Regions from separate parts of the Paraburkholderia sp. EB58 genome, predicted to be linked through region 1. Evidence: predicted binding sites of a transcription regulator. Region 1 holds the regulator's gene; each other region holds the start of a gene.
The links. Region 1 encodes HrcA, which represses chaperone genes, less so after heat shock. Its sites were predicted from a motif close to TTAGCACTCNNNNNNNNNGAGTGCTAA; they were not measured.
Positions count from the first base shown of each region.

Region 2: the regulator HrcA is predicted to act here: its motif matches at 2,344-2,370, upstream of rpoH (RNA polymerase sigma factor RpoH).
Region 3: the regulator HrcA is predicted to act here: its motif matches at 2,440-2,466, upstream of groES (co-chaperone GroES).

Region 1 is NZ_JBNDMQ010000003.1:229,104-233,313, forward strand. Features, by position in the region: gene P3T40_RS06210 (RNA-binding S4 domain-containing protein) at 1-259, opposite strand, end outside; gene hemH (ferrochelatase) at 298-1,368, opposite strand; gene hrcA (heat-inducible transcriptional repressor HrcA) at 1,573-2,592, opposite strand; gene P3T40_RS06225 (NAD kinase) at 2,888-3,790, shown strand; gene recN (DNA repair protein RecN) at 3,835-4,210, shown strand, end outside.
Region 2 is NZ_JBNDMQ010000023.1:107,145-111,354, forward strand. Features, by position in the region: gene P3T40_RS28820 (cytochrome ubiquinol oxidase subunit I) at 1-815, opposite strand, end outside; gene cydP (cytochrome oxidase putative small subunit CydP) at 805-1,065, opposite strand; gene rpoH (RNA polymerase sigma factor RpoH) at 1,349-2,284, opposite strand; partial or broken gene P3T40_RS28835 (acyloxyacyl hydrolase) at 2,686-2,801, shown strand; gene P3T40_RS28840 (nuclear transport factor 2 family protein) at 2,846-3,229, shown strand; partial or broken gene P3T40_RS28845 (2-isopropylmalate synthase) at 3,266-4,210, opposite strand, start outside.
Region 3 is NZ_JBNDMQ010000003.1:24,218-28,427, forward strand. Features, by position in the region: gene cysC (adenylyl-sulfate kinase) at 1-158, shown strand, start outside; gene groL (chaperonin GroEL) at 384-2,024, opposite strand; gene groES (co-chaperone GroES) at 2,077-2,367, opposite strand; gene P3T40_RS05280 (hypothetical protein) at 3,709-4,210, shown strand, end outside.

The sequences.
Region 1 (4,210 bases):
TCTGCGCCACGCTAGCCGGCCCGCGCACGTCGCAGACGCCTAGCACCTCGACCTGCCAGATTATCCTTTCAATCTCGATCTCAACGAGGTCGCCGACCCGCACTTCCTTGGCCGGCTTGACCGTGGCCCCGCCGATGCGCACATGGCCTTTATCGACCGCGTCCGCCGCGAGCGAGCGCGTCTTGAAGAAGCGTGCGGCCCACAGCCATTTGTCGATGCGCAGACGCGCACCGGGTTCGGTGAAAATCTTGTAGTTCATCGGTCAGTCTGGCGCCCCAAGCGCGTTGCAACAATGTCTCACGCTTCCACCACGCCCTGCACGGATGCCGTCTGAACCGGCCAGCCCTGCAGATTCTGCGCGACGATCTCACCAAGCGCGGCAATCCACGCTTGCGAGGCGTTCAAGCAAGGAATCCGGTGAAACTCCTTGCCGCCGGCGTGGACGAATTCATCGCGGACCTCCATGCCGATTTCCTCGATTGTTTCGAGGCAATCGGCCGTGAAACCCGGACAGAACACGTCGGCCCGGCGCACGCCTGCCGCGCCCAGTTCCTTGAGCGTCGGCGCGGTGTAGGGCTGCAGCCATTCGGCCTTGCCGAAGCGCGATTGAAACGTAACGCGGCATTCGACCGATGTCAGTTCAAGCGCCTGCATCAGCAGCGCCCCGGTTTGCTGACACTGGTCGTGATAGGGATCGCCCAGATCCAGCGTGCGCTTGGGAACGCCGTGGAAGCTCAGCACCAGCTTGTCGCCCGCCGCGAAATCCGGACGCCCATGAGCGTGCCAGTAGTGGTGTACCTGCGCAGCCAACGCCGCGATATACGCGGGATGGTCGGCATATTGCCGGATGGTGCGGATTTCGAGCTGGTTGCGCATGCGCCTGAGCGCGGAAAATGCGGCGTCGAAGGCCGTAGCGGTGGTCGACGACGAGTATTGCGGATACATCGGTACGAGGAGCACCCGTTCGGCACCGGCCAGCTTGAGCTGATTCAGCATGTCCGGGATGCCCGGCATGCCATAGCGCATCGCGTAGTCCACGAGCACCGTGTAGTCGTTCACCTGCAGGAGATGCCGCAGCCCTTCTACCTGCTTCTCCGTGAACACACGCAAAGGCGAGCCTTCCGGCGTCCACACGGCTGCATATTTCCTGGCCGACGAGCGCCCGCGGAAAGGCAGGATCAGGACCCGCAAGATGACCTGCCAGGCGATGGCGGGAATCTCGACCACCCGTGGGTCGGACAGAAACTGCGCGAGATAGCGCCGCACGGCCTTCGGCGTTGGTGCGTCGGGCGTGCCCAGATTGATCAGCAACACCGCCACACGGTGGGCTGTGGCGGGCTGAGACGGCCGCTCGAGGTCGAAACGCATAGGCAACAGGGTTAGCCGCTTACGGCGGAAAACGTTTCAGGTGGAACTCATTATAGCGGCGCGATCCGCCGCGCATACCTGGCCATTCGGCCGATTGGCAAGCGCCGCGCCGCGCCGCATCATTACCGGCATGAGTTCGGGCGTTGGCCGGGAGGCCGGTTGCAGGCAGCGGCACAGGCCGCCGCGTTTAGCCACGTGCAGTTGTTACTGCTGGCTAAGCGTCAGCGAAAGCAGACGCGCCGTAATATCGACGATCGGGATCACACGGTTGTAGGCCATCCGCGTGGGTCCGATCACGCCGAGCGTACCAACGATCTTGCCGTTCACTTCGTATGGCGCGGTCACCACGCTCATTTCTTCGATCGGCACGAGGTTCGACTCGCCGCCAATGAAAATCTGCACGCCTTGGGCGTGACTCGACACGTCGAGCAACTGAAGGAGGCTGGTCTTTTGGTCGAATACATCAAACAGCTTGCGCAGCCGCGCCATGTCGGAGGACAGGTCGGCCACTTCGAGCAGATTGCGCTCGCCGGATATCAGCACGGTCTCGCCGGCGTCGGTTTCGTCGGTGCTGGCGGTGACGGCAGCGTGCATGAGGGTGGTCATATCGCCGCGCAGTTCGTCGATCTCTTCGCGCAGGCGCCGGCGCACCTCGTCGAACGACAGGCCGGCGAAGTGGGCGTTGATGTAGTTGGACGCCTCCACCAGTTGCGACGGCGAAAAGTCGCGCTGCGTCGCCATGATGCGGTTCTGTACGTCGCCCTCGGGCGTGACGATGATAAGCAGGATGCGCTTGTCGGACAGGCGCATGAACTCGATCTGCTTGAACACATGGCTGCGCCGCGGCGTCAGCACCACGCCGGCGAACTGCGACAGGTTGGACAGCACGCTCGCCGCTGCCGCCACGATCTTCTGCGGCTCGCCCGCCTGCAGGGTGGTCTTGACAGTACGGGTGACGGCTTCTTCGTCGGCGGCGGATTCGACGGTGAGCATCGTGTCGACGAAGAGGCGGTAGCCACGCGGCGTGGGAATGCGGCCCGCCGAGGTGTGTGGGCTGATCACGAGCCCCAGCTCCTCCAGATCGGACATCACATTGCGGATCGTCGCCGGGCTCAATTCCAGGCCGGAATAGCGGGACAACGTGCGCGAACCGACCGGCTGACCTTCGGCGATGTAGCGCTCGATCAGCGTTTTGAGGAGGGTTTGTGCGCGGGGATCTAGCATGACGGAAAATTTTAGCTTAATGACGCAACAACCGCGAGCGCTAACAATATCTGCCTGGGTTCCGTCAATATCTGCCTGGGTTCCGTCGAGCTCTGCCCGCGAATCCGGCCGGCGACTCAGCGCCTCGCGGAGACCCGTGTCCGTTGGTTCGTCGAGGCACCCGGCGCCCCCTGTCATCATGACTTAACCATTCTAACGATAATCCTCGGCAGCACGTTTCGCACCCGCCCCGCGTCGGCCGCCCGTATGGCCGCGGACGGTTCTTTTCAGCCCCCACCTATGGTGTAATGCCGGCATGCAAGTTACCAGCCAGTTCAAGACCGTCGCGCTAGTCGGGCGCAACAATACGCCAGGCATCGGTGAGCCGCTGACCGCGCTCGCCTCGTGCATCGCGAAGCGCGGCTTCGAGGTGGTATTCGAAGCGGACACCGCTGCGGAGATCGGCATCACCGAATACCCGGCCCTGCGTCCAGCGGAGATCGGCGCGCGCGCCGACGTCGCCGTGGTGCTCGGCGGCGACGGCACGATGCTCGGCATCGGCCGCCAGCTCGCGCCGTACCGCACGCCGCTGATCGGCATCAACCATGGGCGCGTCGGCTTTATCACCGACATCCCGATTTCCGACATGCAGGTCATCGTTCCGCAGATGCTTGGCGGCCACTTCGAGCGCGAGGAACGCACGCTGCTCGAGGCGCGCATCATGCGCGACGGCAGCCCGATTTACCACGCGCTCGCGTTCAACGACGTGGTGGTGAACCGCAGCGGCTTCTCGGGGATGGCAGAACTGCACGTCTCGGTTGACGGCCGCTTCATGTACAACCAGCGCTCGGACGGCCTGATCGTCGCCACGCCGACCGGCTCGACCGCCTATTCGCTGTCATCGGCGGGGCCGATCCTGCATCCGCAGTTGCAAGGCATCGTGCTGGTGCCGATCGCGCCGCACGCGCTGTCGAACCGGCCTATCGTGCTGCCGGACGACTCGAAGGTCAGCATCCAGATCGTCGCGGGACGAGACGTGAACGTCAATTTCGACATGCAGTCGTTCACCGCACTCGAACACAACGACACTATCGAGGTTCGCCGCTCGCGCCATACCGTGCCGTTGCTGCATCCGGTCGGCTATAGCTATTACGCGACCCTACGCAAGAAACTTCACTGGAACGAATACCCGTCGCACGAAGACGACATCAAGCCCTGAGCGGATCGCCCCAGCCGGTAACCCACGCCCACCAGACGACCTCCATGCTTCGCCACCTCTCGATACGCGACTTCGTCATCGTCGCCGCGCTCGATCTTGAATTCGATAGCGGCTTTACGGTTTTTTCAGGTGAAACAGGCGCCGGCAAGTCGATCCTGATCGACGCTCTGGCATTGGCGCTCGGCGCCCGTGCCGACGCAAGCGTCGTGCGCACCGGCGAGGCCCGTGCCGATATCACCGCGGAATTCGAAACCCACGCGCAACTCGAGCAGTGGCTCGACGAGCAGGCGCTCGCCTCGCCAGGCGCTGCAGCGGCCGACGACCCGCACGGCAGCACCGTCATGCTGCGGCGCGTGGTCGACGCGAACGGCCGCTCGCGTGCCTTCATCAACGGCACCGCGGCGACGCTCGCGCAATTGC
Region 2 (4,210 bases), on a different contig from region 1:
GTGAATGGGGCCGGCGCCGGCGCTGTTTCCCATTCCGATTCGATGGCGGCGAGTTTGACCTGCTGGACTTCGCCGGTCCGGTAGCCGGATTCGTCGCCGAGCACGATCACGCAGACCGTCGATGCAAGGCCGAAACCCGCCGCAATCGCAAACGAGCGCAGCGCGAATTCGGTGTCGCGGCGCTTGAGCAGATACCACGACGAGATGCCGAGCACGAACATCGAGGCCGTCACATAGCCGGCCGAAACCGTGTGCACGAACTTCACTTGAGCAACCGGATTGAATAGCACGGCGAAGATGCTCGACAGTTCCATTCGCATGGTTTCGTAGTTGAACTCGGCGCCGACCGGATTGTTCATCCAGCCGTTCGCTACGAGGATCCACAACGCGGACAGGTTCGAGCCCAGTGCAACGAGGAAGGTGACGAGCAGATGCTGCACTCTCGACAGACGGTTCCAGCCGAAGAAAAACAGGCCGACGAAAGTCGATTCGAGGAAGAACGCCATCAACCCTTCGACGGCGAGTGGCACGCCGAAGATATCGCCGACGTAATGCGAGTAGTACGACCAGTTGGTGCCGAACTGGAACTCCAGGGTGAGGCCCGTTGTGACACCCATGGCGAAGTTGATGCCAAACAGCTTGCCCCAGAACTGCGTCATGTCCTTGTAGATCTGCTTGCCGGTCATCACGTAGACGGCTTCCATGATGACGAGCAACCACGACAGACCAAGCGTAAGGGGTACGAAAAGAAAGTGGTACAGCGCCGTCACGGCAAACTGGAGGCGCGAAAGATCGACGACATCGCTAACGGGCATGTTGATCACCTTGAGACGGATGCGAGGCAGGCACTGAAAGCAGTGCTTGCGCGACGAGTGCGGGCGGCATGGACATGTTTTCCGCCATAGGATGGTTGAAGAACGCGTACTTAATCATCATCAGTAGTGCGAATTTGACAACAAGCACGATGGCAATATCTCGCGCGAAGGTCGGGCCGGGCATCCAGCCGGCGAGTCGCGCGCGCAGCGTGGGGCGAGGCGGACTCCGGTCGTTCAGCGTTATGGTCATGATCGGTCGGTGGACGACTTCACACCGGTTTACCCGGTCGGATTCAAGCCGGACAAACGGCTTGGCGAGTACATAACGATATTAAGATAGGGGCTGGCAGCGAGGAAGTTCGCGACTGTGGCATTGGGTCGCGGATGGGTGCCGTCCAACTCAGTAATACAAGCAAGCTTGCGATACGTCAAGGAAGCGGGGTGCGATTTCCGAAGGGCAAGAAGAAAAAGCCCTGCCGTCTTACGAGGGCAGGGCTAGGGTCTGACAGGGCGCCACATGGCGCCGTATTACGTTACGCATACTCGTTCAATGCACTGCGCATCTTCTTCATCGCGCTCGCTTCAATCTGGCGAATGCGCTCGGCCGAAACACCGAATTCGTCGGCGAGATCGTGCAGCGTCGAACCGCCCGAGCCGTCATCTTCGACGTGCAGCCAGCGGGCTTCGATAATGCGGCGGCTGCGTGCATCCAGCGATTCGAGCGCGCTAGCGATACCGTCGCTTTGCAGCTTGTCGCGTTGGCGCGCGGCGAGCACAGCCGTCGGTTCGCTATGCGAATCGGCCAGATAGGCGATCGGCGCGTACGATTCTTCGCCGTCCTCCACCTGACCTTCCAGCGCAATGTCGCCGCCGGACAGACGCGTTTCCATCTCGGCCACTTCTTCGCGCTTGACGTTCAGTTCCTTGGCGAGACCTTCGATCTCGTCCGGGGTGAACGCCTGCAAACCCTGCTTGTGGCTGCGCAGGTTGAAAAACAGCTTGCGTTGCGCCTTGGTTGTGGCGACCTTCACCATGCGCCAGTTGCGCAGGATGTATTCGTGAATCTCAGCCTTGATCCAGTGCATGGCGTACGACACGAGACGTACGTTCTGTTCCGGATCGAAGCGCTTCACAGCCTTCATCAGGCCGATATTGCCTTCCTGGATCAGGTCGGCATGCGGCAGGCCGTAGCCCAGATAATTACGCGCGATCGAAACCACCAGCCGCAGGTGCGACAGGACAAGGCGGCGCGCAGACTCCAGATTGGCCTGGTCGCGGAATTCAGTGGCGAACTGGCGTTCTTCCGCCGGCGTCAGCATCGGAATCCGGTTCACGGCCTGGATGTAGGCGTCGATATTGCCCAATTGGCCGGGCAGCAGCGAAGAATGCGAGAGCGCCAGTGCACCTGCCGAAGCGGCCTTAGCCGACGACGGGCTTAGAGTACTCGGAAGGGTCATTGCGTTGCTCACGTAGAAAACTCCTTGGAATCAGCAAATAGCTTAGTCGGACTTCGACTCCAGCGTGGATGTTAGCACTCTGAATATCCGAGTGCTAATACTTAGAGTGCGTGGGGGTATCCGGGTTCCCGCTCGGCTATTGAAATTTGGTTTTCAATAGCATCATACGCCTTCTGTACTATTGTAGGGATGAGCGTAGGATTTGCCGTAGATGCGCGTCTGTCTGTGCGGAATCACCGGTTTTGCGCTGTTTAGGGTGGCAATCTGGCTGTTTGCCGCTTTCTTCTTATGATTTATTGCTCTTGTGGCCCCTAATATATAGAGGGTTTACTCGGTGCCCGGCGCGGTTGATCCTCGCCGAAAATAGCCGATCCGAGCTTGGGTCGCGGCCGAATTCGATCAGGTGGCTTCTCGGCGGCCATCAACCGTACTGGCGGGCTACCGGATTGAGCGGGTGTCGAACGGCGGTATCAAAGAGCCGAATCCTGGTATAAATTTCAGCCAGCTACATTTGCAACGTAACTTCTGACGACCGTGGCCGCTGTCGGCCCGTCGAGGCAAAGGGGCTGAGCAATGGCCGAAAAGGTGATCGAAGCGATTCGTGGGCTCGAGCGCGACCGCTTTCGCGCGATGGTCGACGGTAACGGGCCGTTGCTCGACGAACTGCTTTCCGACAACGTGAGCTATATCCATACGAATGGCAAACGCGAAACGAAGCAGCAGTTCATCGACGGTATCACGGCGGGGCGGCGCCGCTACCGGCAGATCGAGATCCAGTCGCAGGACGTGCTGCCGGCGGGGCGCGAGACCTTCATCGTGACCGGCCGCGCGCTGATCGAGATGGAGGCGAACAACGGCGCGCTGCTGTTCCCGATCGCCTATACCGCGATCCACGCTCAGGTGGACGGCCAATGGCGGCTGGTGGCATGGCAGGCGACCCGTTGCGCGATCGAGTGAAGCCCGTGGCCGTCAGGCCGCGACCCGGTGGTCAGGCAGATAGGTGGGACCGCCCTTACCCGATTGGCCGTTGACGCGGATCACGGCGTCGTAGCTGCGTCCCACGTCGGCCGGGTCGACCGGCCGGTACGGCACCTCCCAGACGGCATCCGGCGCCTGCTGCGCGAAGCCCTTGCGGATGGCATCCTGATGCGAGCCGGAGAACGCCATGTAGACGAGGTCGCCCGCATACGGATGACGCGGATGCACGGGAAGCTGGTTGCACCGCTCCGCCACGCGGCGTACCGCGTCGATGTCCGAGAAATCGAGACCGGGGTCGATGCCTTGCGTATAGAGGTTCATCGCGAGCGTGACGAGGTCGACGTTGCCGGTGCGCTCGCCATTGCCGAACAGGCACCCTTCGACGCGGTCTGCCCCCGCCAACAACGCGAGCTCCGCAGCCGCTACCGCAGTGCCGCGATCGTTATGCGGATGAACCGACAAGACGATGCTATCCCGATAGGCGAGGTTGCGGTCCATCCATTCGATCTGATCGGCGTAGACGTTCGGCGTGGCCGCCTCGACCGTCGCCGGCAGGTTCACGATCATCTTGTGATCGCGCGTGGGCCGCCACGTTTGCGCGACCGCGTCGCACACCTCGCGGGCGAACGGCAGCTCGGTCATGCTGAACGTTTCCGGCGAGTATTGGTAGATCCAGTGCGTCTGCGGCCGTGCCTGCGCGTACTGCTTGATGAGCCGTGTGCCTTCGACCGCAAGCGCTTTCACCTCATCCTTCGACTGGTTGAACACAATCTTGCGAAACGACGGCGCGATCGCGTTGTAGAGGTGCACGATCGCGCGCGGCACGCCGTCGAGCGCCTCGAAGGTGCGCGCAATCAGCTCTTCGCGCGACTGGACGAGCACTTCGATCGTCACGTCGGCGGGAATGCGTTTTTCGTCGATCAGCTTGCGCACGAAATCGAAGTCGGTCTGCGAGGCCGA
Region 3 (4,210 bases), 200 kb from region 1:
CGCGGGCCGGCGCGATCACGTCGTTTACCGGCGTGTCTGCACCCTACGAGCCACCCGCAAACCCCGATCTGTGCGTGGATACGACGCATCAGAACAAAGAGGCAAGCGTGGCGGGGATCTTCGATTACCTGCACGACACGTTTCTCATCAAGCCCTGAGCGCCAATCGTGACGCGGGCGTGCCATGATTGGCGCGGCCGCCGCGGGCGCATGGCATCGGTTGACGGCCCTGCCGTGCGTCGAGGAAATGCAAGCGTCGATCCGGCGCCCCAAAAGAAAAGACCCGCATCGCTGCGGGTCTTTTCTTTTGGGAAGCACGCCTTGCAGCGCGCTTCCCCATGCGTTTCGAACAAGCCTCCCCTTACGAGAGAGGCCCGTGCGAAATTACATGTCCATGCCCATGCCGCCCATGCCGCCGGGCATACCGCCGCCCATCGGAGCATCTTCCTTCGGCAGTTCGCAAACAGCTGCGTCGGTCGTCAGCAGGAGACCTGCCACCGATGCTGCGTTTTGCAGTGCCGTACGCGTGACCTTCGTCGGGTCCACGACACCTGCGTCAACCAGGTCGACGTACTCGCCGGTTGCTGCGTTGTAGCCGTAGTTGCCCTTGCCTGCGGCAACTGCTGCCACCACGACGCTGGCTTCTTCGCCGCCGTTCGTGACGATCTGGCGCAGCGGTTCTTCCATTGCGCGCAGAACGATCTTGATACCTGCGTCTTGATCGGCGTTAGCGCCCTTCAGACCAGCGATTGCCGTGCGAGCGCGGATCAGTGCAACACCGCCGCCAGCCACGATGCCTTCTTCCACAGCTGCGCGCGTTGCGTGCAGTGCGTCTTCAACACGTGCCTTCTTTTCCTTCATTTCGACTTCGGTCGCAGCGCCGACCTTGATCACTGCAACACCGCCGGCCAGCTTGGCCACGCGCTCTTGCAGCTTTTCACGGTCGTAGTCCGACGTTGCTTCTTCGATTTGCGTGCGAACTTGCTTCACGCGCGCTTCGATGGTTGCAGCTTCGCCAGCGCCGTCGATGATCGTCGTGTTTTCCTTGCCCACTTCGATACGCTTCGCTTGACCCAGTTCAGCCAGCGTTGCCTTTTCGAGCGTCAGGCCGGTTTCTTCAGCGATAACTTGACCGCCGGTCAGGATCGCGATGTCTTCCAGCATGGCCTTACGACGATCGCCGAAGCCCGGAGCCTTGACAGCAACCGTCTTCAGGATGCCGCGGATGTTGTTCACAACCAGCGTTGCCAGTGCTTCGCCTTCGACGTCTTCTGCGATGATCAGCAGCGGACGGCCAGCCTTGGCGACTTGTTCCAGAACCGGGAGGAGATCACGAATGTTCGAAACCTTCTTGTCGTGCAGCAGCACGAACGGGTTTTCGAGCACAGCAACTTGCTTGTCCGGGTTGTTGATGAAGTACGGCGACAGGTAGCCGCGGTCGAACTGCATACCTTCAACCACGTCCAGTTCGTCTTGCAACGACTTGCCGTCTTCAACCGTGATGACGCCTTCCTTGCCAACCTTGTCCATCGCTTCAGCGATACGGTCGCCGATCGACGAATCGCTGTTCGCCGAGATCGCGCCGACTTGAGCGATTTCCTTGTTGGTCGTGCACGGCTTGCTGATCTTGCGCAGTTCTTCGATAGCGGCCGTCACAGCCTTGTCGATACCGCGCTTCAGGTCCATCGGGTTCATGCCCGATGCGACGTACTTCATGCCTTCGCGGACGATGGACTGAGCCAGAACCGTTGCGGTCGTGGTGCCGTCACCTGCGTTGTCGCTGGTCTTGGAAGCGACTTCCTTGACCATTTGTGCGCCCATGTTCTGGAGCTTGTCTTTCAGCTCGATTTCCTTCGCGACCGACACACCGTCCTTGGTGACCGTCGGGCCGCCGAAGCTGCGTTCCAGGACCACATTGCGACCCTTCGGGCCCAGCGTGACCTTCACAGCGTTCGCGAGGATGTTCACGCCTTCAACCATCTTGGCACGGGCGGAATCACCGAATACGACGTCTTTAGCTGCCATCTTCTAACTCCTTGAATTCTTGGGATATAACCGGGTAAGTAGCGCTTTGCGCTTACTTCTGCACCACGGCCATGATGTCTTCTTCGCGCATCACGAGCAGTTCGTTGCCGTCGACCTTGACGGTCTGGCCTGCGTACTTGCCGAACAGGACGCGGTCACCAACCTTCACGTCGAGCGCGATTTGTGCGCCCTTGTCGTCACGCTTGCCCGGGCCGACTGCCAGAATTTCGCCTTGATCCGGCTTTTCTGCTGCGGCTTCGGGGATCACGATGCCCGACGCAGTCTTGGTTTCTTGATCCAGACGTTTGACGATCACGCGATCATGCAAAGGACGAAGGTTCATACATACTCCTCTCTTGATTGAGACTGAAGAACGCTGAGAAAACCCGGCTGGCTGAGCCAGCCGGCGATGTTGTTAGCACTCTCGTGCAGCGAGTGCTAATTATATGGACGGGTGGTGACAAATTCAAGAAGGGCGGGGGTGGGAAATTTTTGACCCAAGGGTAAACCCCGAACCGGTGGCACTCCCCAGTTGCGGGCCGTGGCGGCCTGGCGCGGCTCAACAATGAATCATCCTCGCCGCCACTCCTCCGCAATTTATGGATTACGTGACTGTAAAACAAGAAAGGGCGACCCGGTGCTCTTGGCGCACAAGGTTAGCGCATACCCACTTAATTTCGCCCACTGACCAGAACAGCGCCGGATGAACGCCGTCTCTCGCGACGGCGTTTCAATTTTGAAACGTTGCTTGCGCAATCAGCCTGGATCATCCGCCCAAAAACGACCGCAAGCCTCACCGGCATTGGGATGGCGCGCGTCCTGCTAGGAAAGGCCGACGCCTAAAGAGGCGTTCACGCTACAAAAAAATATAAAGTCGGAGACATAAGATGAAAACAACGGGAAAAGACGGGTCTCGGCCCGGCCACTCTTCGGCGCCAGCAATATCGTCTGGCCGCCTGCTACACGGTATTACGGGGATGTGTTTAGCTCTTGGTCCATTCACGTAAGCCGCCACCACAAGATCGCGAGCGTCCGCAACGCTACTGACCAAACGACGGACACGGCAATCTTCCATTTTTACGTTAAGCAACGAGACGTCGTCGACGGTTCGTCCTGGCCGCGGCCCCGTGCGCAGTCTTACCCGTTGTTCGGGTGACGGCGGCGATGCCACGAAGGAGCACACAGTCAATCGACGCTCCTAGCGCGCGCCGTGACCGAAGGCTTCCGATCCTGGGCGCCTGCGTTAGCGTCGCCATGTCACGAACTTCGGCGTTGCACTGCCATTGAGACTTGCCACCGCACTGCCTGCGCTTCAGTCGAGTAGTCAAATATCACAATATTAATAGCTATACTAATTATTTGGATGTGTTACTCATCGAACGTAAGCTTTATATGCTGGCAAATTAAGGTGGTGCACCAAATCGAATATTAACGGGTACGTTGTATTTGTTGCCTCTGAGTTTAAAGTTACGAAAGCAATTGAAAGCAATCCTTAACGTTTATGAATACAGACTGCAAGCCAGTGCAGTCCTGTGGCAGATCAAGTGGCGTCGCATCATCTTCAATTGCGAATACTTTATTTAGATGCATGTGCAGCCTTACGCACATTGTAAAGGAGTACTACGGGGTGTATGAGCGCGACCTCCAACAAATTAACAGCGCTCACTTTTTGGGGATTTTCATCATGAAGAAGCTTGCCCTTTCTGCGTTGTTGTCGGCCCTGTTTGCAACCGCTGCATTTGCTGGTGGTGGTGGAATGCCGCCGCCGCAAATTCCGACGTCGTCTTCGTCTTCTGCCAACGGGTCGTTCGGCGCAGGCGGCGCGATCGGTCTCGGTGTTTTCTCGGTGACCAACAACGCAACTTCGAGCGTGAACGGTGGCTATGCCGCATCGCTCAATGGCCCCGGCTCGAATGCGGGTACTTTCAATGCAGGCAATGAAAGCTTTGCCAACACATCCGTCACCTTCGGCACGAATGCGGGCTTCACCAATTCGAGCAATGCCGCGAACACAAACGAAGGAAACGGCAACAACACGACGTCGGCGTCGAGCGGCTTGAACAACTTCACCAACAGCGGATTCTCGGTCGCTAGCAGCACGGGTTCCCAGGACTTCGGTTCGAGCATCTACAGCGCTTCGGGTTCGGGATGGGGTCAATCCAATCAAGGTGGATGGGTTACCGCGA